Linked DNA regions of Parafrankia irregularis. The protein of the gene in region 1 interacts with the protein of each later gene in a pairwise test. Links are inferred from orthologs where the notes say so. Each region holds a gene or a part of one and is shown on either strand. Other genes may lie near its edges. The genes, in order: rlmB and AWX74_RS04235.

Region 1 (10,229 bases):
CCGCTCCCGCCTCGCAGCGTCCGGCGTCGTCATCGAGGACACCCCGGAAGGCCAGCGCTGGCACCTCTCCTGAGGCAGCAGGCGCTGACCTCACTGGAAGCAACGCAGCTCACGGAGACAACGCAGCTCGCTGAAAACGACGAAGTGCACTGAAACGACGAACCGGCACCCGGACGGATCCGGGTGCCGGTTCGGTCATACCGGGCACAGATCACTGTGCCCGAACATCCACCGCGCTCACTGCGCCCGAACGGTGATCCTCGTCCACGCGCCCACGTAGACACGGTCGCCGTCGCGCAGCGGAATCGCGCGACCGGGCTCGATCGGGTCAGGCTCGTCGTTGAGACGCGTCCCGTTCGTCGAACCGGGGTCCCGCACCGCGTAGGTGCCGTCGGGCATCCGCTCCAGGGTTGCGTGCGCGCGGGAGATGCCCGGGTCCTCGGGTGCGCCCGAGAGGTCGATCTCCGGGTTGATTCCCCGCGACTCGCTGCGCCGGCCGATCAGCATCTGCTGCTCGGTCAGTGGGAAGACCCGCCGCGGGTAGAACTGGGGGAACGGCACACGGTGGTCATCGCCGCTGTCGTAGTACTCGCGCTCCGCCTCGATGACGGCTTCCCACGCTCCGCTCGGCGGGGCGTCATCCCAGTCATGACCGCGGCTGCCGGGACGCCGGTCGTCCGCCAGGCGTGGGTCGCCCATCCGGTCGTCGCGGTGCTGCTCGCCGAACCGTGGGTCGGGCATCCGCGGGTCGGTGCCGTGGCGGCCCTCCGCGCCGCGCCGCGACCCGGCCTGCCGGGACGTGGCACCCGCGTCGTCGAGCGCTGACGGGCCGGCCTGCCCGGGCAGCTGACCGGTGCTGAAGTCGAGCCCGCAGGTCTCGCAGAAGCGCGCGGCCGGGTCGTTGAGCGAACGGCAGTTCGGGCAGGGCGCGTAGCGGTCCGCGGCCCGGTTCCGGCCACCTGGGCCGCCCGGAACCGGTGTGGCGCCACCGCCCGGCCCACCCAGCGGATCCGCGTCGTAGCCGCCTCCGGGCCCGCCGAACGAGCCGTCGCGGTAGCCTCGTCGGCCGTCGGTGTCCGGTGCCGGCCGAGCCGGGTCACCCGCGCCGTATCCGCCGCCCCGGGCCTCGGGGCCGCCGTAGCCGCCGCGGCTCTCCTGCGCGCCGTAGCCGCGGTCGTCGCGTCCACGCGCGAACGCGGGCTCGGGCTCACCACGGCCAACCGCGTAGCCGCGCTCCTCGCGCCCGTAGCCGGGCGGCGTGCGGTCGTCACGGCCGCCGAAACCGCCCTGGTCGTCACGGCCACCGAAGCCGCCCTGGTCGTCACGGCCGCCGAAGCCGGCGCCGCGGTCGTCGCGCTGGTACGGATCGTGCCGTTCCTCGCGTGACCGCTCGCCGCGGCCGTCGGGCCGAGCGCGGTCGTCGGGCGCGTTCCCGTACCCGTCACGGGCGTACGGATCCACCGGATAGCCCCGTGCGGACCGTGGCTCCTCGGCGTAGCCCTCGCGGCCGTAACCGCCGTACGGGTCGCCGCCGCGGCCCTGGCCGCGCGGCGGATCCGCGACACCGGCCGCGTCGCTCGGGGTACGACGGATTCCGAGCGGGTCGTAGCCCGCCTGGGCTCCGCCATTGGCCTGGGGGCCTGAGGGGTCCCGTTCCGGTGCCCGCCGTGCATACGGATCCGCGGAACGCCCGGCAGGCGCGCCGGCCGGATAGGCGGCCCCGCGGCCACCCTCCTCCTGACGGAAACCATAACGATCCTGACCACCCACGATCCGAAGCCCGCACTGATCGCAGTAGTCGGGATCGTGGGACAGGTGCCCCTCCGGGCAGCGTGCGCTCACCTGATCACCTGTTCACCCGGACAGTCCTGGCCGACATCGACGAGTCGCGGACCATCATCTCGTCCATCTTCTCGACGTATTTCTTCAGACGAACCGTACCTGTTGTTGGAATGTCGATGTGAACCACCTCCCGTAGGAGGCAGCGGGTTGCGTCGTTGCCCCGGGCGAGCGCACGCCGAAACACACGCCCACCTGCTGGTCTGGCAGCGGTGTCGCTCCGGTCGGTGACCGGCGGCCCCGACGCGGGCAGCATTGTCAACCTGTCACCCTGGCCGCGACCACGGTGATGTTGTCGTGGCCGCCCTGGTCGATCGCGAAGTCGACGAGGTGGCGCGCGACGTCCAGCGCGGCGGCGTCGGGATCGAGATGGTTCACCAGTGAGGCAAGGACGTCCGGGCGGGACGAGTAGTTCCACAGGCCGTCGCTGCAGACGACCACAGTGGCCGGGGTCTCGATCGGGAAGGCGGCGGTGTGCGGGGTCACGTCCTCGGCATCGCCACCCAGCCAGCGCGTCAGGGTGTGCGCGCGCCGGTGGGTCTCCGCCTCCGAGGCGGGGATCAGCCCGGCCCGCGCGGCCTCGGCCGCCCAGGTGTCGTCCGCGGTGAGCCGCTCACACCAGCGGGGACCCAGGAGGTAGACGCGGCTGTCGCCGACCCACCCGACGGTGACCATCCCCGGGCCGTCCGCCGAGGGCTGGGTGATGATCGCGGCGGCGAAGGTGCAGGACGGGGCCATCCGGCCCTCGGCCGCACTGAGCTGGGCGATGGTGGCCTGGGCGGCTTCCACCGCGGTGTGCAGGGCGGCGTCGGCCTCGTCCGGGCCGAAGCCGCCGGAGATCCGCCGTGGCGCGGTTCGCGGCTCGTCGAACTCGGAGTACTCCTCCAGCACGTCGAGAACCTCGCTCGCGGCGCTTTTCGACGGTTCCTTGTAGGGGACCGCCTCGCCGGGCCCGTGGGCGCGCACAGCGTCCGCGAGGATGGCTGTGGCGGTGGCCGCCGCGGCCGCCGAGGCCTCGCCGGAGCCGGGAGTCGTCGAGACGCCGTCGCACACGACGGCGATGAGCGTGCCGTGGACGATCGCGACGCCCATCGCGTCCTCGTTCGTCGTGTGCCGGACCCCCCGGTCGCAGACGCCGGCCAGCGGCCCCAGATCGATCTCGCGGTGGTCCTCGTCGCCGCCGCTGACCGGTGCTCCGGCGAACGCGAAGCCGCACGCCTCGCAGTACCGTGCGTCGGTGTAGTTGGGCGCGGCACACACCGGGCAACGCATGATCTCGTCGTCGCCGGACTCGTCGCTCGGGGTGCCGTGCTGCGCCAGCAGCATCGTCGCGGCGTCGGAGTCCTCCGGGTAGCCGTCCTCGGTGAATCCGCCGCCGGAGTACCCGGAGCCGGGATAGGCCCCGGCCGGATACGACGACGACTCATACGCGCGCTCGGAGTATTCGCCGTGGTACTCGCTGTCACGATAGGTGCCGGGTTCCGGGGTGTAGCCGGCGCCCGGATACGCATCGCCCGGGTAGCTGTTCTCCGGGTACGAGTTCTCCGGGTAGCCGCCGCCCTCCCCGTAGGAGTTCTCGGAATAGTGCGCGGCCCTGAAACGGCCGGCTGAGTAGCCTTCCGCGGCCGGATCGTCCGGGTGAAACTCCGCCGAGCCATAGCCCTCGGCGTAACCCGCGGTGGGTGCCTCGTCGACGTGATAGCCGCTGGCGTGGCCGGCCTCTTCCGGATATCCGTCGCCAGGATGATGGCCGCCCGGACGAGCCGGAGGGTAGCCGTGCCCCGGGTAGCTGTGCCCGCTACGGGAGTTGAGGTCCATGGTCAGGCCACCGGCCGCTGCAGCGGCCCGCCAGTGACAGCGAGTCTGGGCGGTGTGCGCGGAGCCGTGTGGCGCGGAGCCATGTGGTTAGTGCCTCCTGCCCGTCCTGTGGGGACCGGATATATCACGTCGACCTGCTCAAATCCAAGGACGCCGAGATGAATAGTGGCATGATCCGTCAGATGCGTCGACGCCGATGATCGCGGTGCCCGCCTGGGTGTCAACGTCCGGCCGTCCTGCGTGGATTGTGGGGAGTCCTGTCCGCAGTACGCCCGCCATCCGTGTGCGCTCCGCAAGTGCCGCCACCTCCTGGGCCTTTTGGCTGGTGGGAGGGCTCTTCGGGGCCCTCGGCCAGGCCCGCGGGGCGCGCCGGCGCCCAGCTGGCGCCGGCACCTGCCGCGACCTCGCCGAGCGCCGAGGCCATGTGCGCGGCACCGGTGAACCGGCTCCCCGGGTCGGCGGCGGTGGCACGAAGGAGGAACCGGTGCAGCGGTGCGTGCCGAGCCAGCACCTGGTCGACCTCCTGCGTCGGAAGGGTGTATCGATATGTTGACGTTCGGTGCGGAAAATCGAGTGCCGCGGTGGCCAACAGCCTGCCGAGAGCGTAGAGGTCGGAGCCCACCGACGGGGGGCTCATGGCGAGCTCGGGGGCGTCGAATCCCGCCGTCACGTGGAACGCGCCGAGGTGGCGGCCTGCCGGGCGCAGCGACTGGAGGTCGACCAGCGTGACCTCCTCGCCGTTCCAGACCACGTTGCCCGGCGCCAGGTCGCAGAAGAGATAGCCACGCTCGTGGACGTACCGCAGCGCGGACAGCAGGCGCAGCGCCCCGGCGATCGCAGCCGGCACTGGCAGCGGCGCACTCGTGACGGCTCCGGCCTCCCGCCGGGAGCGGAGCAGCTGCGACAGCGACGGGCCGGCCACGAACCCCATCACCGCGAAATCCGTGCCGCCGTGGCAGACCTCGCCCAGCATCGGGACGATCGCCGGATGCCGCAGCGGTGGGTCGGGCGGCAGGCGCCGCGGCACGCGGCAGGCTCCGTGCCGGCCATCCGGGCGTGACCGCGCGCGCCGAAGGCTCTTCAGCACCACCTGCCGCCCCGCACGGCGGGTGCCGTCGGTGACGCCGGTGTGGCTGGTTCCCGGTGCGGCGGCGTCACCGGCGCGTTCGCCGGCCTCACCCAGGTCGACGGCCAGAAACACCCAGCCGGCCGGCCCGGGGCCGCCCGCGGCGAGGCAGTCGACGACGCGGTAGCCGCCGACGACGTCCCCGGACCGCAGCGGCGGTGAGAAGGAATAAGGCGTCCGGCATCGTGGGCAGAACCCGCTGGTTCGCGACCGCGGGCCGAAGCTCTCCCGGCCGGCGACGCGACCGACGGGGCCGGCGCACACCGGGCAGCGGGCGCCAGCCGCGCCGCGCACCGGGGCTGGGCCGGGGCCCGCCCAGGAGAAGCCGCCCACCTGCCCTCCAGACACGCGCCCGCCCATCCCACTGAGGATAGGTAGCAAGTCGCGGATTCGCGGAGCCTCTCGGTGAACTCGTGGGGTCCACCTGTGCATCGAGCGGTCCGGGACCACTCGATCGGGCCGGCCGTACCGCGCAACCGGTGTCGCCGGCGTCCGACAGCCGTCCGATAGCTGTCAGACAGTCAACGTCTTTCCCGACGTCCATGTCGATTTCGGCGCGCGCATCGCCGTGGGCAGTGCTGGTCGATGTGGGCATTGGTGATGGTGTCCGCCGCGTGGCGTGACACGGCCGGATACCGTTGGGGTACGGCTGTGTCGCGGCTGGCAGCAGGCAGCGCCCGGCACGGTCAGTTGATCAGTTGGCTCGCGGGGCGGGTCGACGGCCCGAACACGCGAGTTACGAGGTGGTCTGTGATGGCCGGTGGCCAGAGCCGGGGTGGCGGCGGAGTCGCCCGTGGCGGGCAGGGAGGCCGGGCCGCGAAGTCGGGTTCCCACCGCAAGGGTGCGGCGATCGGTAGCGGCGGGCAGCGCCGCAAAGGGCTGCAGGGCAAGGGCGCGACACCACCGGCCGAGCAGCGGACCGGTCATCCGGCGCAGCGCCGTGCCGCCGCCGCGGCTGCTGCGGCCGCCCGGGGCGGAGCAAGGCGTCCGAGTGCGCAGGGCCAGGCGGGGTCGTCGGCCGGCTCCGGCTCCGGCGCCGCCGCCGGCGGGAGCGGCGGCACCGGCGCCCACGGCGCGCGGCGCGGCGAGACCGACGAGTTCGTGGTCGGCCGCAACGCGGTGGTCGAGGCGCTGCGGGCAGGGGTGCCGGCGAGCTCCCTGCTGATCGCCGGCGGCCTCGAGTTCGACGAGCGGGTCGCCGACGCCCGCCGCCTCGCCGGCCGTGCCGGTCTCACCGTGGTCGACGTCGGGCGGGTCGAGCTCGACCGGCTCTGCCCGAACGCACCGCACCAGGGGCTCGCGCTCTCCGTCCCGCCTTTCGAGTACGCCCACCCGGATGACGTGCTTGCCGCCACCCAGTCCGCGGCGCCCGGCCTGGTCGTCGCGCTCGACGGCGTCACCGACCCGCGCAACCTCGGTGCCGTCGTCCGTTCGGCGGCGGCGTTCGGCGCGAACGGTGTCGTCGTTCCCGAGCGGCGCGCGGCGGGTATGACCGCGGCGGCGTGGAAGACGTCCGCGGGTGCGGCGGCGAGGCTGCCCGTCGCCCGAGCGGTGAACCTGACCCGTACCCTGCGGTCGTTCGCCGAGTCCGGCCTGTTCATCGTCGGCCTGGCGGCGGACGGGGAGGTCGACATCGACGATCTCCAGGTTGCCGCGGATCCGCTGGTTCTTGTGGTCGGTTCGGAGGGGCGCGGCCTCTCGCGGCTCGTCGGCGAGTGCTGCGACCTGAAGGTCCGGATCCCGATGGCCGGAGCTATGGAGTCGTTGAACGCCGGGGTCGCCACGGGCATCGCGCTCGCTGAGATCGCGCGCCGTCGTCGCCTGGCGGCGCCCGCCCCCTGAACCGGTCCCGCCGCGTTGCCCACGGTGGCCCGCGGTGGCCGGCTGCCCGCAGCAGCCCGCCGCGGTCGGCCCCGCCGTGCGCTGCACCGGCGCGGGGCCCGCTGTGCCGTCGTGGGCTGCGGGCTGCGGGCTGGCGGCGCACCATCGGAAGGGAACGCCGATGCGCGAGCGCTGCCGGCCGGGAGGTGTACGCCGTGAACGATGTTGTGACCGGCGGGGGGTGGGAGGTGCCAGTGGGCTCCGGACCGCCCGGGAAGGCTGACGACCGCGCATCCGGTGGGCACCCGGGTCCGGAAGGCCCGCAGACGCGGGATCACAACGACGAGATGAGGCGCGTCCTCGACCTCGCGCGTCGTCATCTGCGGACCGATGTCGCCTGGCTGGCCAGGTTCAGCGGCGACCACCAGGTCATCGATCTCGTCGCGGGCGACGGTGACCTGGTCGAGAGCCTGGTCGGGTACCGGGTCGACAAGGAGCAGACCTACTGCGCCCGAGTGCTGGACGGCCGTCTTCCCGCGGTGGTGCCCGACGCTCGAGCGGACAGCCGCACGGCCAACCTGCCGGTCACGCGTGATCTGGGCATCGGGTCCTATGTCGGCACACCTGTCCACCTGGACAACGGCGAGCTCTACGGCATGCTGTGCGCGCTGGGCACCGAGCCGGACCCGAACCTGGGCGAGCGGGACGTCCGTTTCCTGAGCCTGCTGGCCGACGTCCTCACCGACACGGTTTCCGCGATCCACCGCGGCCACGCCGATGACGATCATGTCCGGTCCGTGATCGGGGAGATCATCGATTCCGGTGGGCCGACGATGGTCTTCCAGGCGATGTTCGACCTGCCGACGCATGGGATCGTCGGTGCGGAGGCGCTGGCGCGCTTCCCCCGGTTCCCATCGCCTGACGGCCTGCGGACCGCGCCGGGAAGTGGGTCCAGCGGCGATCCCGGTGGGCGGCGCGACGACGGCGTCCTGTCGCCGGCCCATTGGTTCGAGCAGGCGACGTCGGTCGGCCTGGGCATCGATCTGGAGCTGGCGGCGATCCGTGCGGCCCTGGCGGAGCTGCCGCGCTTCCCACGCGGTCTGGCGCTCTCGGTGAACGCGTCGCCCGCGACCATCGCGTCCGGGCGGCTCATCGAGCTGATCGACGGCCCCAGCGCCGACCAGGTGGTCGTCGAGATCGCCGAGCGCGAGGGCAACCACGAGCTGCCGACGACGCTCGACCGCCTGCTGGAGCTGCGTGACCTCGGGACCCGGATCGCGGTGGACAACGTGGGCGTCGCCTATGCGAGCCTGCGGAGAATGGTGCAGTTCCTGCCGGACGTCGTGAAGATGGACCGCTGGCTTTCGATGAATGTCGGTTCCGACGCGGCCCGCCGGGCGCTGGTCGAGGCGCTTGTCCACTTCAGCCGGCAGATCGGTGCGACGCTGGTCGCCGAGGGTATCGAGACCGCGGACGAGCTGCGGGTGCTGTCCGCCGCCGGTGTGGACCAGGGGCAGGGCGAGTTCCTCAGCCCACCTGGACCGCTGCCACTTCCCGCCCATGGCCGCTGCGTGGCCGTGAAACACAGCCGACTGGCCGCCACGGCGATGACCTGAACGACGCCCACGGATTTCGGGAAATGCGAACTATCTGAAGAGCGGTACCTGCTTCGTCGGTTTCCGGCTTCTGTGGGGCGTGCGGCCGTGCCGCGCAGCGCCAGCATTCATGCCAATCGCGACAAGTCGGGCACCGAGTCGCTTGACGAACCGCAGGAAATGAGGATTTCGGTTGCTGCGGGCGCCAAAATCCGCACTTCTTGCTTGGGGGAAGTGGTGGCGGTGGTGGCGGCAGATCTTGGCTGGCGTGTGCAGGAAGACGTGGTAACTCTGGTTTCTGATGGGTCGAGATAATTGTCCCGGTGTGGTCTTTCGGAATTGTGATGGCTCTGCCGGCTTTTGTCATTGCCAGCGGAGGAGGTGCCCCTGCACAGTGTGGGCGTGAATATCTCGCGAAGGAATGGACGGACTTCTCGTGCGGCCCGCGCGACCCGGGCGGCCCGCGCGGCACCGTCACGGCCCGGCCGGCGCCGCCGGCGGATCCTGCTGGTTCCGGCGCTGATCAGTGGGTATGCCTGCCTCGCCGCCTGTCTGGAGCCGGCGGGCGGTCGGGCGCCGGGCGGTCAGAACGAGGGCTGGGAGATCACGGTCTACTACACGGCGGTGGAGAGATTTCACGAGGGGACGCCGCCGACCGTGGTCCGTGGCTGCCGCCAACGGGAGTGCTCCTTCGGTACCGATCTGCTCGGCACCTTTCCCGCCGGTTTCGTCCAGGCGGTGCGCGACGAGGGGACCGGTCGGATCACCAGTGCGCCACTCGCCGGATCCATGCTCAACTGGTCCTACGACACCGGATTCTGGCTGGACGACATTCCAAGCGACACCGCCGGCCGGGCACTGGTGCCGTTCCGAAGTGCCGCCGCCGATTCCTCCGTGCTGCCGGCCGGCACCACGTTCGTGATCGAGGAATGTGGTGTCGAGGAGGACGGATCCGAGATTGACCCGAGTGCGTGCGAGGTGTTGCGACGGACTTCCTGGGAGATCCGTGACGAGTTCACACCCGGGCTCGGCGGTGAACAGCATCTGGACCTGTACATCGGCGAGGAGAACATCCCGGACTTCACCGAGAAAAGCCCGCTCTATCTGACCGGAATCGGCGCGGGAATCCGTGTCACGGAGCCGCGGCAATCGCAGTAGAACACCAGGAGGCGCTGTAGCGGTGGCGGGCCGGCACGGGCACGGGAGCCCAGGGGAGCTCCCGTGCCCTGCCAGCGGTCCAGCGGTCCAGCGGTCCAGCGGTCCAGCGGATCAGACGGTCCGGCGGACCGGCCGGCCGGCCGGGATCAGACCGCGGAAGCGGCGATGAAGGTGTACCCGAGGGCCTTCACGCCCTCGACCGTCTGCCGCAGATAGTCGACCCCCAGATACGGGTGGTAGAACATGCTCGCGAAGCCGTCCCGGACGATCAGGTTGCGGCGCGCCGCGTCGACGAGGTCGGCGGGTAGTCGGGCGGGGTGGTTGTTGAACGCCTCCGGCTCCACGTTGCCGATGTTCTCCGGAATGATGAACGAACCGTAGATGTCGGTGACCGGGTAGGGGAAGAACTGGCCGCCGAACTTCGTGTGGTCGATGGTGCCGCCGGCCAGCTGGTTGCGGAAGTACAGCCCGCGGTCGTAGCGGCGCGGGAACTTCGCCTTCGCCGCGGCGTAGTCCGGCGCGGAGGCCGCGTAGTGCGGGAACTCGAAGACCGTCGGCACCGACAGCCCGGCGGCGGTGAACGCGGCGGCGGACCCGTCCATCCGGCCGGCGGCCCAGCTCTGGCTGTCACCGGGTACGGGGCCGTCGTAGACCACGTTGTCCTGGGCGTCGACATGGGCGCGGAAGAACTCGAAGTCGTCTGCGCTCGCACCGGAGTAGGGATTGGCGACGTTCGAGAACTGGTGCGTCCAGCCGTGCATGATCAGGGTTCCGCCGCGCTGGGTCATGTAGCGCAGTGCGGTGACGACGTCCGGGCGTGACGCGAGGGTGTAGTCCTGCGCCACGCCGTTGTTGTAGGTGCCGTTCGCGTC
Region 2 (10,161 bases), on another replicon or contig:
GCCGCCCTGGCGGGCGGCCCGGTTCACCACACCCGAGGGCCTCGACGCCGGTCAGTCCCCCGATCCGGCCGCCGCCGGGCACTCTCAGGACGCCACGGCATGGACTACTTCGTGGGCTCCGCCTCCCGCGGCACGTAGCCCGCGTCGCGCCGCCGCACGCCGCCGCGAGGCGCTTCCTCTCCGCATCGCACGGCGCCCGGCAGGCGCCGACCGGCCCACCGCGGCAGCCGACCACCCGACGTCAACAGGTCGACGACTTTGACCCGGACGAACACAGGCACCAGAGCAGGTCCCCCGCCGAGCGGACGTCCACACGGTCCCGCCGATGGCACCAGCCGGCTAACGCCCGCGGAGGGAGGGGCTGCCTCCGCGGGTTGGGACGAACGTGCAGGTCAGCGCGGCGCCAGGCCGAGCGAAGCCAGACGCTGCGCCCAGTCGGCCCCGGCTGGGCGCAGGCGCACCCGCCGCACCTCGCCCGCCTCGTCACCCGCGGGCCGGCTTATCTCGATCCGCAGATGGGCACCCGCCAGCTGCTCCACCAACCCGGAGCCCCACTCGACGACGGTGACCGACCGTGCGAGGTCGGCGTCCAGGTCGAGATCGTCCACCTCCGCCACCCCGCCCAGCCGATAGGCGTCCACGTGGACCAGCGGCAGACGGCCATCCGGGTGGACTCGGGCCAGGACGAACGTCGGTGAGGTGATCTGCGCCCGAACCCCCAGGCCCGCCGCAAGGCCCTGCACGAAGACCGTCTTCCCGGCACCCAGCGGACCGTCGAGAATGATCAGATCACCGGGCTGCAGCACCGGTGCGAGCCGCGCTCCGATCGCCCGCATGCCGTCAGGATCCTCGGCCACGATCTCCGGGGCGACCGGCGTGGAGGGCGGCTGCGCCGACGTGGCGGATGTGCCGGGCGTGGCGGGCGTGGTCATCGGGTCGGGTCCGTTCCTGGTCGTGGCCCGGCCGGTTCGAGCACGGGCGGTGCGGCGCGGGCGGCGGGCGGCGCACCCCGGGGCGCCTACCGCTCAGGTCACGGGCTCACTTGCCCGGGGACCCGGTGCCGCGGGTACCCGGACACGTTCCACCAGGCCGCGGATGACCTCGTTGGTGACGTCAGGGCATTCCAGCATGATCGCGTGGCCGGGGCCGGACTCGATCCGCAGCTCGGCGTCGGGCAGCAGACGGGCGAGGACACGGCTGTGCTCGACCGGTGTCATGAGATCACCGTCGCCGACCAGGATGACAGTCGGGGTGCCGCGAAGACCCGCCACGGCCGCTACCTTGTCATGGTCGAGGAGGGTGGACATGAACGCCGCCATCACCGGGATCGGTGTGTCCCCGACCATCGTCTCGAGGAACGAGACGACCGACGGCGGCACCTCGGTCGAGCCGAAGGCGATGCGGCGGGTGATCTCCCAGGAGAAGTCACTGCCACGCCGACGCGCCCGCTCGAACAGCACGGGCGCGCGCTGCATGCCACCCAGCAGTGGCGGCAGCACCCGATGGACCCCTCCGGCAAGCAGTGACGGCACGCCGAAGGTCAGCCGGGGCAGCTCGCCCGCGCTGGTCGACAGCAGCGCCACCCCCACCACCCTGTCCCGGAACAGCTCGGGATGGGTGCCCGCCAACGCCATGATCGTCATACCGCCCATGGAGTGGCCGATCAGCACGATCGGCCCCGTGGGAACCCGCTCGGTCAGCACCTGGTGCAGGTCGGCGGCGAGCTGGTCGATGGTGCAGTTGCCTGCCTCGGACGGCCCGGAGCGCCCATGTGCCCGCTGGTCGTAGAACACCATCGGCCCCAGATCCCGCAGCGCACGGTGCTGGAACACCCACGAGTCGCTGTTCACGCAGAAGCCGTGGACGAAGACCAGGGTCGGCGCACCGGCGTCGTCCGCCGCGCTCGGCCGTGGCTCCTGGGTGGTCTCCTCGACGTACAGCGCGACGCCATCCGACGCCGTGACGACCGTCGAGACCCGCCCGCCGATGGGCCCGACGCCGCCATCGTCCGGTAGATCCGGCACGGCGCGATGCCTACGGACCGTGCGCCGCTCGCTGATCAGGCCCGCCGCCAGCACCGCGCCGACGATGCCGGCGGTTCCACCCCGGCGCGCGGCGCGGGATCCCACGACCGCCCCGGCAGCCCGCGCGGCCGCCCGGGCCACGCCACCCGTGACAGCCGGAACCCCGGCCAGCCCGGAGCGGTGGGAACGACCGGGGGCATCGCCGACATCGGTGCCACCGCTCACGGCCGCACACCCACCATCGCCCGCCCACCTCTCCACTCCACCGGGTCCACTCGGCTGGACCCATCCGGCCGGATCAGCCCGCCGGAAGCCGCACGCGCACCCGTCACACATGCACCAATAGCGGCACGACGCACCGGTATGCCCGATGGTGCCATCCCGTCGGGTGTCACGCCACGCGTCCGTCGCGTCGGACACTCCGGGCCGATCCGGCCACGCAGGCCGTCGGCCTGCACAGACGCGCAAGGAGAAGGACCGGCGCGACCCGGCAGAAAGACGACAGAGGATCAACAAGATCCACAAGGACCTGACCCAGATCCTCCGCTAGCGTTGAGCACGTCGGGCCATGCGGTTGTGACCAGGGGAGGCCTCGTGAAGTTGCGGTGGCGCAAGAGCAAGCCGGCCACGTCGCCCGCGTACGGCGGCGGCGCTTTCGAGGTCGATGACGACATCGAGGACGACCTCGGCGAGCTGGGCTCGGGTCTCGGCGATGCGGGAGCGGCGGGCCCCGCCCCGGCCGCGGGCGGGCCGGTCATGCTGACGTTGACGACGCGCGCGGAGATCGAGCAGGCCGCCGAGCGTGCGGCCAACCCGCAGCCGGTCCGTCGCCGGATGGAGCGTGGGATGTTCGGTGGTGCCGCCACCGGCCACTCCCATGGCGGCGATTCCGGCGGTTCCTGCGGCAGCGGCGGCTGCGGCTGCTGACCGGCGGCTACAGCTGCTTGACCGGCGGCTACGGCGGCTGGCGCAGGGAGGCAGCTGCGGCTGCTGACGCAGTCAGTGTCACCGGGGCGGCCAGCGCGCTGTTGAGGCGGCCAGCGCCGCTGGTGCCGCCGATAGCTGTGCGTGGGCTGCGATCCGGTCTGCCCGCCGGGCCGGATCAGCCTCCGGTGTAGACCCGTGGGACTCGAGCGCCGACCCGGGTGACGATCTCGTAGTTGATGGTGCCGAGCGCACGGGCCCAGTCGTCAGAGGTCGGCTCACCGTGGTGGCCCGGCCCGAAAAGCACGACGTCGTCGCCGGCTGCCACCGGGTCGACGCCGACATCCACCACGAACTGGTCCATGCACACGGTGCCGGCGATGCGGCGGCGCCGCCCACCGATCAGAACCTCGGCCGTGTTGGTCGCCGCGCGGGGGATCCCGTCGGCATAGCCGAGGGGGACGACGGCGAGGTTGGTCTCGGAACGCGTCGTGTACCGGTGCGCGTAGGAGACCCCTGTCCCCTCCGGGACCCGCTTCACCAGCGCGGTTGTGGCCCGAAGGGTCATCGCGGGGCGCAGCCCGAACGCCGAGGGCGGCCCGACCTCGGGCCCGGGCGACAGGCCGTACACCGAAACGCCCGGGCGGACCATGTCGAAATGTGCCTCCGGGGTGATCAGCGTCGCCGCCGAGTTAGCCAGATGCCGGATCTGTGGGTTCAGGCCGGCCTTGCGCGCCACGTCCACCGCGTCACCGAACCGACCGATCTGCGACTGGACGGTCGGGTTGCCGGGATCGTCGGCGAAGGCGAAGTGGCTCCAGACCCCGACGACGTCGAGGAGCCCCTCCCCTTCCAGGGCCGCGGCCGTATCGCACAGGTTCGGCCAGTCCTCCGCGGTGGCACCGGCGCGCCCGAGACCCGTGTCGACCTTCAGGTGCACTCGTGCGGCTCTGCCGACCTGCCGCGCGGCTGCGGCAAGCTCGGCGAGTGCCCAGGTCGCCGACGCGGACAGGTCGATGTCGGCAGCGAGCCCGGCGGCCAGCCGCTCACCCGGGGCGGCCAGCCAGGAGAAGATCGGGGCGTTGATCCCGGCGGCGCGCAGGCCCAGCGCCTCCTCCAGGAACGCGGTGCCCAGCCAGCCCGCACCGGCGTCCAGCGCTGCCCGCGCGCAGGGCACCATGCCGTGGCCGTAACCGTCCGCCTTGACCACGGCCATGGTCGTTGCGTTGCGTGCCCGGGCTACCAGCGCCGCCACCGAATCGCGAACAGCGTCAAGATCGATGGCCGCGTACGCGCGCGGCAGGTGCGACTGGCTCACGCCTCGACGCTAGCAAGCAGGTCCCCGATGGCCACTGTGAGCAGTGCCGGAATGTCGCTGGCAGCCAGCGGGCGCGGGCCCCGCCCGGCCGCGAGGCCATGCAGGTGGGCGCCCGCCGCGGCCGCCCACACCGGTGCCAGACCCGCGGCCAGCAGGGATCCGGTCAGCCCGGTGAGGACGTCGCCGGACCCGGCCGTTCCCAGCCACGGCGTGCCGGTCAGGTTGACGAACGACTCGCCGCCGACGCCGGCGACGATGGTTCGGTCCCCTTTGAGCAGCACCGTCGCACCAAGCTCGGCGGCTGCCCGGCGAACGGTGCCCAGCCGATCCGCGGCCAGGCGGGCCGGCACAGCGGAGGCGTCCCAGCCAAGGGCGGTGGCGACCAGGCGGGCGAATTCGCCCTCGTGCGGCGTCAGGACAACCTCGTTCGTCCCGTCCTGGGCGGTTCGCTCCCGCAGCAGGGTGGGCCGGGCGGCGACAACGGCGGCGAGTGGCTCCAAAGCGCCGGCGTCGGCCAGCAGCGGGACGTCGGTGCGCTCCAGCAGTGCGGTCACGAGCCGTCCCGTGGTCTCGTCCGCCGGCAGGCCTGGCCCGATCGCCCACGCCTGGACCCTGCCCACACCGAGCGCCGCGTCGGCGTCCCCGGGCTCGATCACCGTCACCACCGCCTCGGGGTGCGCGCGCAGGACGTGATCGGCGGCCCGCGCCTGCGCTGCCACCCGGAGGTAGCCCGCTCCCCCGCGCAACGCTCCACCGACGGCCAGCACGGCCGCGCCGGGATAGCGGTCGCTGCCGCCGACGAGCCCGAGGACGCCCCGGGTGTACTTCGAATCGGTGGCCAGCGGCACTGGAAGCAGCCGGGCCACGTCACCGTCCCGCAACGCGCGCAGATCGGCGGCGGGCAGCGTCAGCCCGATGTCGACCAGCTCGACCTGGCCCGTGTGCGTCGCGCCGGGTCCCACCAGCAGACCACGCTTGTAGGTGCCGAAGGTGACCGTGCTGCTGGCCCGCACGGCGCCGTCAGCCACCGCGCCGGTGTCGGCGTCGACACCGCTGGGCACGTCGACGGCAACCGTGCGCGCGGTGGGTGTCAGGCGGGTGAGCGCCGCGTACGGATCGCGTAGCGCGCCCCGGCCGCCGATACCCAGCAGGCCGTCCAGCACGATGTCCGCCGAGGCGAGCAGCTCCGCGGCCCGGTCACCGCCCAGCCCGTCAGGGCTCGCACCACCGCGGGAAGGGCCACCGCGGGAATCGCCAGCACGCGAACCGCCACCGCGCGAACCAGCAGCACCCGAACCAGCAACATCCGAAGCGGCGGCGTCCGAACCAGCACCGCGTGGGCCGGACTCGGGTGGACCGGTGCGGTACAGGCGGCCACCCGCGGCGAGCAGGGCGGCCGTGCCCTCGGGATGGGTCCGTCCCGGTGCCAGTGCCTGGACAACCGCGCCCCGCGCGGCGAGCCGGGCACCGGCCCACAGCGCGTCGCCACCGTTGTCGCCGCCACCGGCGAGGACGACGACCCGGGCCCCGTACACCCGGCCCAGGCGCCGGCCGACATGGGCCACCAATCCGGACACAGCCCGTTGCATGAGGGCACCTGCGGGCAGCGTGGCAAGCAGCGGTGCCTCCGCGGCCCGCACATCGGCGACGGTGTGCGCTTCGAGCATGGCGCCATGCTCCCGCCTCGGGCACGCCCCCCGCACGCCCGGGCGGTCGTACGGGTGCGGCGACCCGCCCGGCGGCAGGGCAGCGGAGTCGGCGCGGGCGACCCGGTTTCGCGGGCTGCGCTCAGGCAGCCCCGTGCTGACGGCCGTGCCAGGCCACGGTGGCTTCCCAGAGCGCGTCGGCGACGGCGTCGCTCTCGTCTGCGGCGTCGAGGAGTGTCTCGACCAGCTCGGCCCGCGGAACGCGGCTCAGGAAGACCCTGATGGCCGCGTGCACGGGATCGTCGGCGAAGAGCTCCTCACCGTGGCCTTCCTCGTCGTCATCGTCGTCGTCGGCCATTCCGGCCGACCCGGTGGCAACCAGGGCGACCGCTACGGCATGGCGACAGAACACGCCGCCCGCGCTGTCGGAGCACGTACAGGTCGAGCCTGGGCCATCGTCGCCAGCCACCAGGCTGACCTGCTGGTGACCGTCGTCATCGACGGTGCCCGACGCGTTGGTGGGACGGATCCGGAGCTGCTCCACCCGGCCGAGCAGAGCAAGGCTGACGCCTTCCATGAAGACGGCCGTGCCGGCCCGCTGGGCACAGGCACGTTCCTCGAAGGCGGCCTCGAGCGGGGTGACCGCACCCTCGCCGTGGCCGTCACCCTCGGAAGCCGAAATGATCATTCTCTAATCCTACGGAACCGACGCGCGTGCGCGCCGGCCAGGTGGGAGACGGTCTTGCCAGGCGTCCGATCGCGATATATCGTGAGCTTACGCGAGACTACGCGACCCAAGATCAAGGAGATCATGATGAGTTCGTACGCGATTCCAGGATGGGAAGCCGGCTGGGAGGGTTGGCGCAGGTTCGGCGCCTCCCGGCTGATCGACGCCGCCTACCAGGCGGCCTTCACCGAAACGAACTGCGACCCCACCCGTGAGCGCCACAGCCGTATGCACGGCGGCCCCGGGCCACGCGACCGAGGTGACCGTGGCGGGCATGGCGGCCGCGGCGGCCGCGGTGGGCGAGGCGGCGCAGGCGGGCCGTTCGGTCCCGGCGGACCGGGCGGGCCCGGGGGCGGCTGGCCGTTCGGCCGCGGTTTTCCGCCCGGCCCCGGCTTCGGCCGCGGGGCACGGGTTGGCCGCGGCGACGTCCGCGAGGCCCTGCTCGCACTGCTCGCCGAGGAGCCCATGCACGGGTACCAGATGATCGGCGAGCTCGCGAACCGCAGCGGTGGCATGTGGCGGCCGAGCCCCGGTTCGGTCTACCCCGTGCTGTCGATGCTCGCCGACGAGGGCCTGGTCCGCGCCGAGGAGCGGGACGGGCGCCGGGTGTTCCACCTCACCGACGCGGGCCGGGCCCACGTCGAGGCCCGTGGCGACGTGCCCAAGCCGTGGGAGACCGCGGCGGCGAGCGCCAACGACGACGTGTCCGCGCTGCGGAACCTGGCCTTCGGGGTCGGCGCGGCGGTGGTGCAGGTCGCCCAGGCCGGCGATGCCAGCCAGATCGCCGCGGCCCGGGAGCTGCTCACCGAGACCCGTCGGAACCTGTACCGCATCCTCGCCGGGGAACCGGCCGGCCCCGAGGCGGCAACGCAGACCGACGGTGACGCGGGCACGACCGGCACCGCACAGTCCGGCTCGACCGACAGCGACGGCGACGGGAACCCGTCCGATCGGCCCACGAAGGATCTGAGCTGACCGTTCGACGGCGTCGTCACCAGGCGGCGCCCGAAAGCCGGCTCGGTACCGGAGCGGAATCGCGAGCCCCGCGTCCGCTCCGGTACCGCGAGCCCCGGGCGTGCCCCGGCCACGGCCGGGGCACGGTCCTACTCGACCGTGACGGACTTCGCCAGGTTGCGCGGCTGGTCGACGTCCAGGCCCCGGGCAAGCGCCAGCTCGCAGGCGAAGACCTGCAGCGGCAGGGTCGTGACCAGCGGCGCGAACAGCGAGGACGTCGCCGGCACCCGGATCAGATGATCAGCGTAGGGCTCGACATCGGTGTCGCCGTCCTCGGCGATCACGATCGTGCGCGCTCCGCGGGCCCGGACCTCCTGGATGTTCGACACCACCTTGCCGTGCAGGTTCGCCCGGCCCCGGGGTGAGGGCACCACCACCACGACGGGCAGCCCGGGCTCGATGAGCGCGATGGGGCCGTGCTTCAGCTCGCCCGCCGGGAACCCCTCGGCATGCATGTAGGCCAGTTCCTTGAGCTTGAGCGCGCCCTCGAGGGCGACCGGGTAGCCGACATGGCGGCCGAGGAAGAGCACCGCCTTCGCGTCTGCCAGGCTGCGGGCGAGCTCGCGTACCGGCTCGACCGTCCCCAGGGTGCGGCGCACCAGCTCCGGCATGCGCTGTAGCCGCTCCACATAGGCCGCGACCTCGTCGCCGTACAGGACGCCCCTGGTCTGGGCCAGGAACAGACCGACGAGCAGGCAGGCCGCGACCTGCCCCAGGAACGTCTTCGTCGCCGCGACACCGACCTCGGGGCCACAGCGGGTGTACAGGACGGCGTCCGACTCCCGCGGGATCGTCGAGCCGTTGGTGTTGCAGATCGCCAGCACCCGGGCCTTCTGCTCGCGGGCGTGCTTGACCGCCATCAGGGTGTCAAGCGTCTCCCCGCTCTGGCTGATCGCGATGACGAGGGTCGACCGGTCGAGCACCGGATCCCGGTAGCGGAACTCCGAGGCCATCTCGACCTCGCAGGGCAGCCGCGTCCAGTGCTCGATGGCGTACTTGGCGATCAGCCCGGCGTGGTAGGCCGTCCCGCAGGCAACGATGAAGACCTTGTCGATGTCGCGAAAGTCCTGGTCGGAGAGACGCTCCTCGTCCAGGACGATCGCGCCCTCGTTGGAAAGCCGCCCGCGCAGGGTGTCAGCGAGCGCCTCGGGCTGCTCGCTGATCTCCTTGAGCATGAAGTACGGGAAGCCGCCCTTCTCCGCCGCGCTCGCGTCCCAGTCGACGTGATACCGACGGCCCTCGACCGGGGTGCCGTCGAAGTCGTAGACGGTCACACCGTCCGGACGGGCCTCGACGACCTGGTCCTGACCGATCTCCAGCGCCTCCCGGGTGTGCGCGATGAACGCGGAGACATCGCTGGCCAGGAAGGCCTCCCCGACACCGAGGCCGACGACGAGCGGACTGTTACGGCGCGCCCCGACCACCACGCCGGGATGGTCCTGATGCAGGACGACCAGCGTGAAGGCGCCCCTCAGCCGGCGGCACACCACCCGCAGGGCCTCGGTGACCGGGTGCGCCGACGCGACCCGCTGCCCGGACCCCGACGACGACGCCGACACCGGCGATACCGGCGACACCGATGACGCCGCGGGGCCCGCGGCGGCCGCACGGGCGATCTCGATCTCCAGCAGATGTGCGACGACCTCGGTGTCGGTCTCGCTGCTCAGCTCATGGCCCGCGGCCTCGAGTTCCGCTCGCAGTTCGGCGAAGTTCTCGATGATCCCGTTGTGGATCACGGCGACCGCACCGGTGCAGTCGGTGTGGGGGTGCGCGTTCACGTCGGTGGGACCGCCATGGGTCGCCCACCGGGTGTGCCCCATGCCCGTCGTCCCGGGCATCTGCTCGCCGCTCTCGTCGAGGACCTTCTCCAGATTCGCCAGCCGGCCGGCGCGGCGCGCGGTACGCAGCACCCCACCGCCGACGACGGCGACGCCCGCCGAGTCGTAGCCGCGGTATTCCAACCGGCGCAGTCCGCTCAGCACGACCTCAAGGGCCGGCTGCTCACCGACGTACCCAATGATCCCGCACATGTTGCTCAGCGTACGCAGTCCGGTCCGGGTACCGCGCATAGACCACTGGGACACCGCGGATGTCGGACGGAAGCCGCGCGCGTCCCGTCACAGCGGGTTGGCGCATCCGCCGCCTGGAAGATCCCCGTCACGCCTGCCCGCCGACGCAGGACGGGCGAGTTCAGGGACGCAGGACGGGCCAGTTCAGCGCAGGGCACGCTGGACGACATCCGCGAGCCGGTCCGCGAGCGAACGGGCGAGCTGGTCGGTCGGCGCCTCGACCATCACCCGGACCAGTGGCTCGGTGCCCGACGGGCGCAGTAGCACCCGCCCGCTGTTCCCGAGCTCCGCCTCCGCCTCCGCCACCGCGGCGCGCAGCTCCTCCGACGTCCCGGCCCGCGACCGGTCGACCCCGCGAACGTTCACGAGGACCTGCGGCAGCCTGGTCATCACCTTCGCCAGCTCGTCGAGCGGCTGGCCCTTCTCCGCCATCCGGCCG

The links.
Region 2: the proteins of rlmB (region 1) and AWX74_RS04235 interact in binary tests that used the Escherichia coli proteins (3 or more experiments, as listed by UniProt). The link is inferred for Parafrankia irregularis from one-to-one orthologs.

Annotation. Positions count from the first base shown.
Region 1 is NZ_FAOZ01000019.1:114,559-124,787, forward strand. The notes cover bases 4,674-7,580. They hold rlmB (23S rRNA (guanosine(2251)-2'-O)-methyltransferase RlmB), read left to right. Parts: upstream 4,674-5,536; coding sequence 5,537-6,625; downstream 6,626-7,580. Other genes in these bases: AWX74_RS24800 (protein kinase domain-containing protein), read right to left, coding at 4,674-5,131; AWX74_RS24810 (sensor domain-containing phosphodiesterase), read left to right, coding at 6,820-7,580. In the rest of the region: cysS (cysteine--tRNA ligase), read left to right, coding at 1-73; AWX74_RS24785 (FHA domain-containing protein), read right to left, coding at 238-1,842; AWX74_RS24790 (hypothetical protein), read right to left, coding at 1,847-2,095; AWX74_RS24795 (PP2C family protein-serine/threonine phosphatase), read right to left, coding at 2,098-3,657; more of AWX74_RS24800, read right to left, coding at 3,878-4,673; more of AWX74_RS24810, read left to right, coding at 7,581-8,220; AWX74_RS24815 (RlpA-like double-psi beta-barrel domain-containing protein), read left to right, coding at 8,602-9,357; AWX74_RS24820 (DUF2334 domain-containing protein), read right to left, coding at 9,504-10,229. UniProt on the Escherichia coli protein: Specifically methylates the ribose of guanosine 2251 in 23S rRNA.
Region 2 is NZ_FAOZ01000002.1:372,448-382,608, reverse strand. Bases 3,599-6,437 are described here. They hold AWX74_RS04235 (NAD(P)H-hydrate dehydratase), read right to left. Parts: upstream 5,934-6,437; coding sequence 4,263-5,933; downstream 3,599-4,262. Other genes in these bases: AWX74_RS04230 (SWIM zinc finger family protein), read right to left, coding at 6,055-6,437; alr (alanine racemase), read right to left, coding at 3,599-4,266. In the rest of the region: tRNA (adenosine(37)-N6)-threonylcarbamoyltransferase complex ATPase subunit type 1 TsaE, read right to left, coding at 393-836; AWX74_RS04250 (alpha/beta fold hydrolase), read right to left, coding at 1,026-2,249; AWX74_RS04245 (hypothetical protein), read left to right, coding at 2,619-2,951; more of alr, read right to left, coding at 3,127-3,598; more of AWX74_RS04230, read right to left, coding at 6,438-6,600; AWX74_RS04225 (PadR family transcriptional regulator), read left to right, coding at 6,727-7,614; glmS (glutamine--fructose-6-phosphate transaminase (isomerizing)), read right to left, coding at 7,743-9,683; glmM (phosphoglucosamine mutase), read right to left, coding at 9,867-10,161. UniProt on the Escherichia coli protein: Bifunctional enzyme that catalyzes the epimerization of the S- and R-forms of NAD(P)HX and the dehydration of the S-form of NAD(P)HX at the expense of ADP, which is converted to AMP.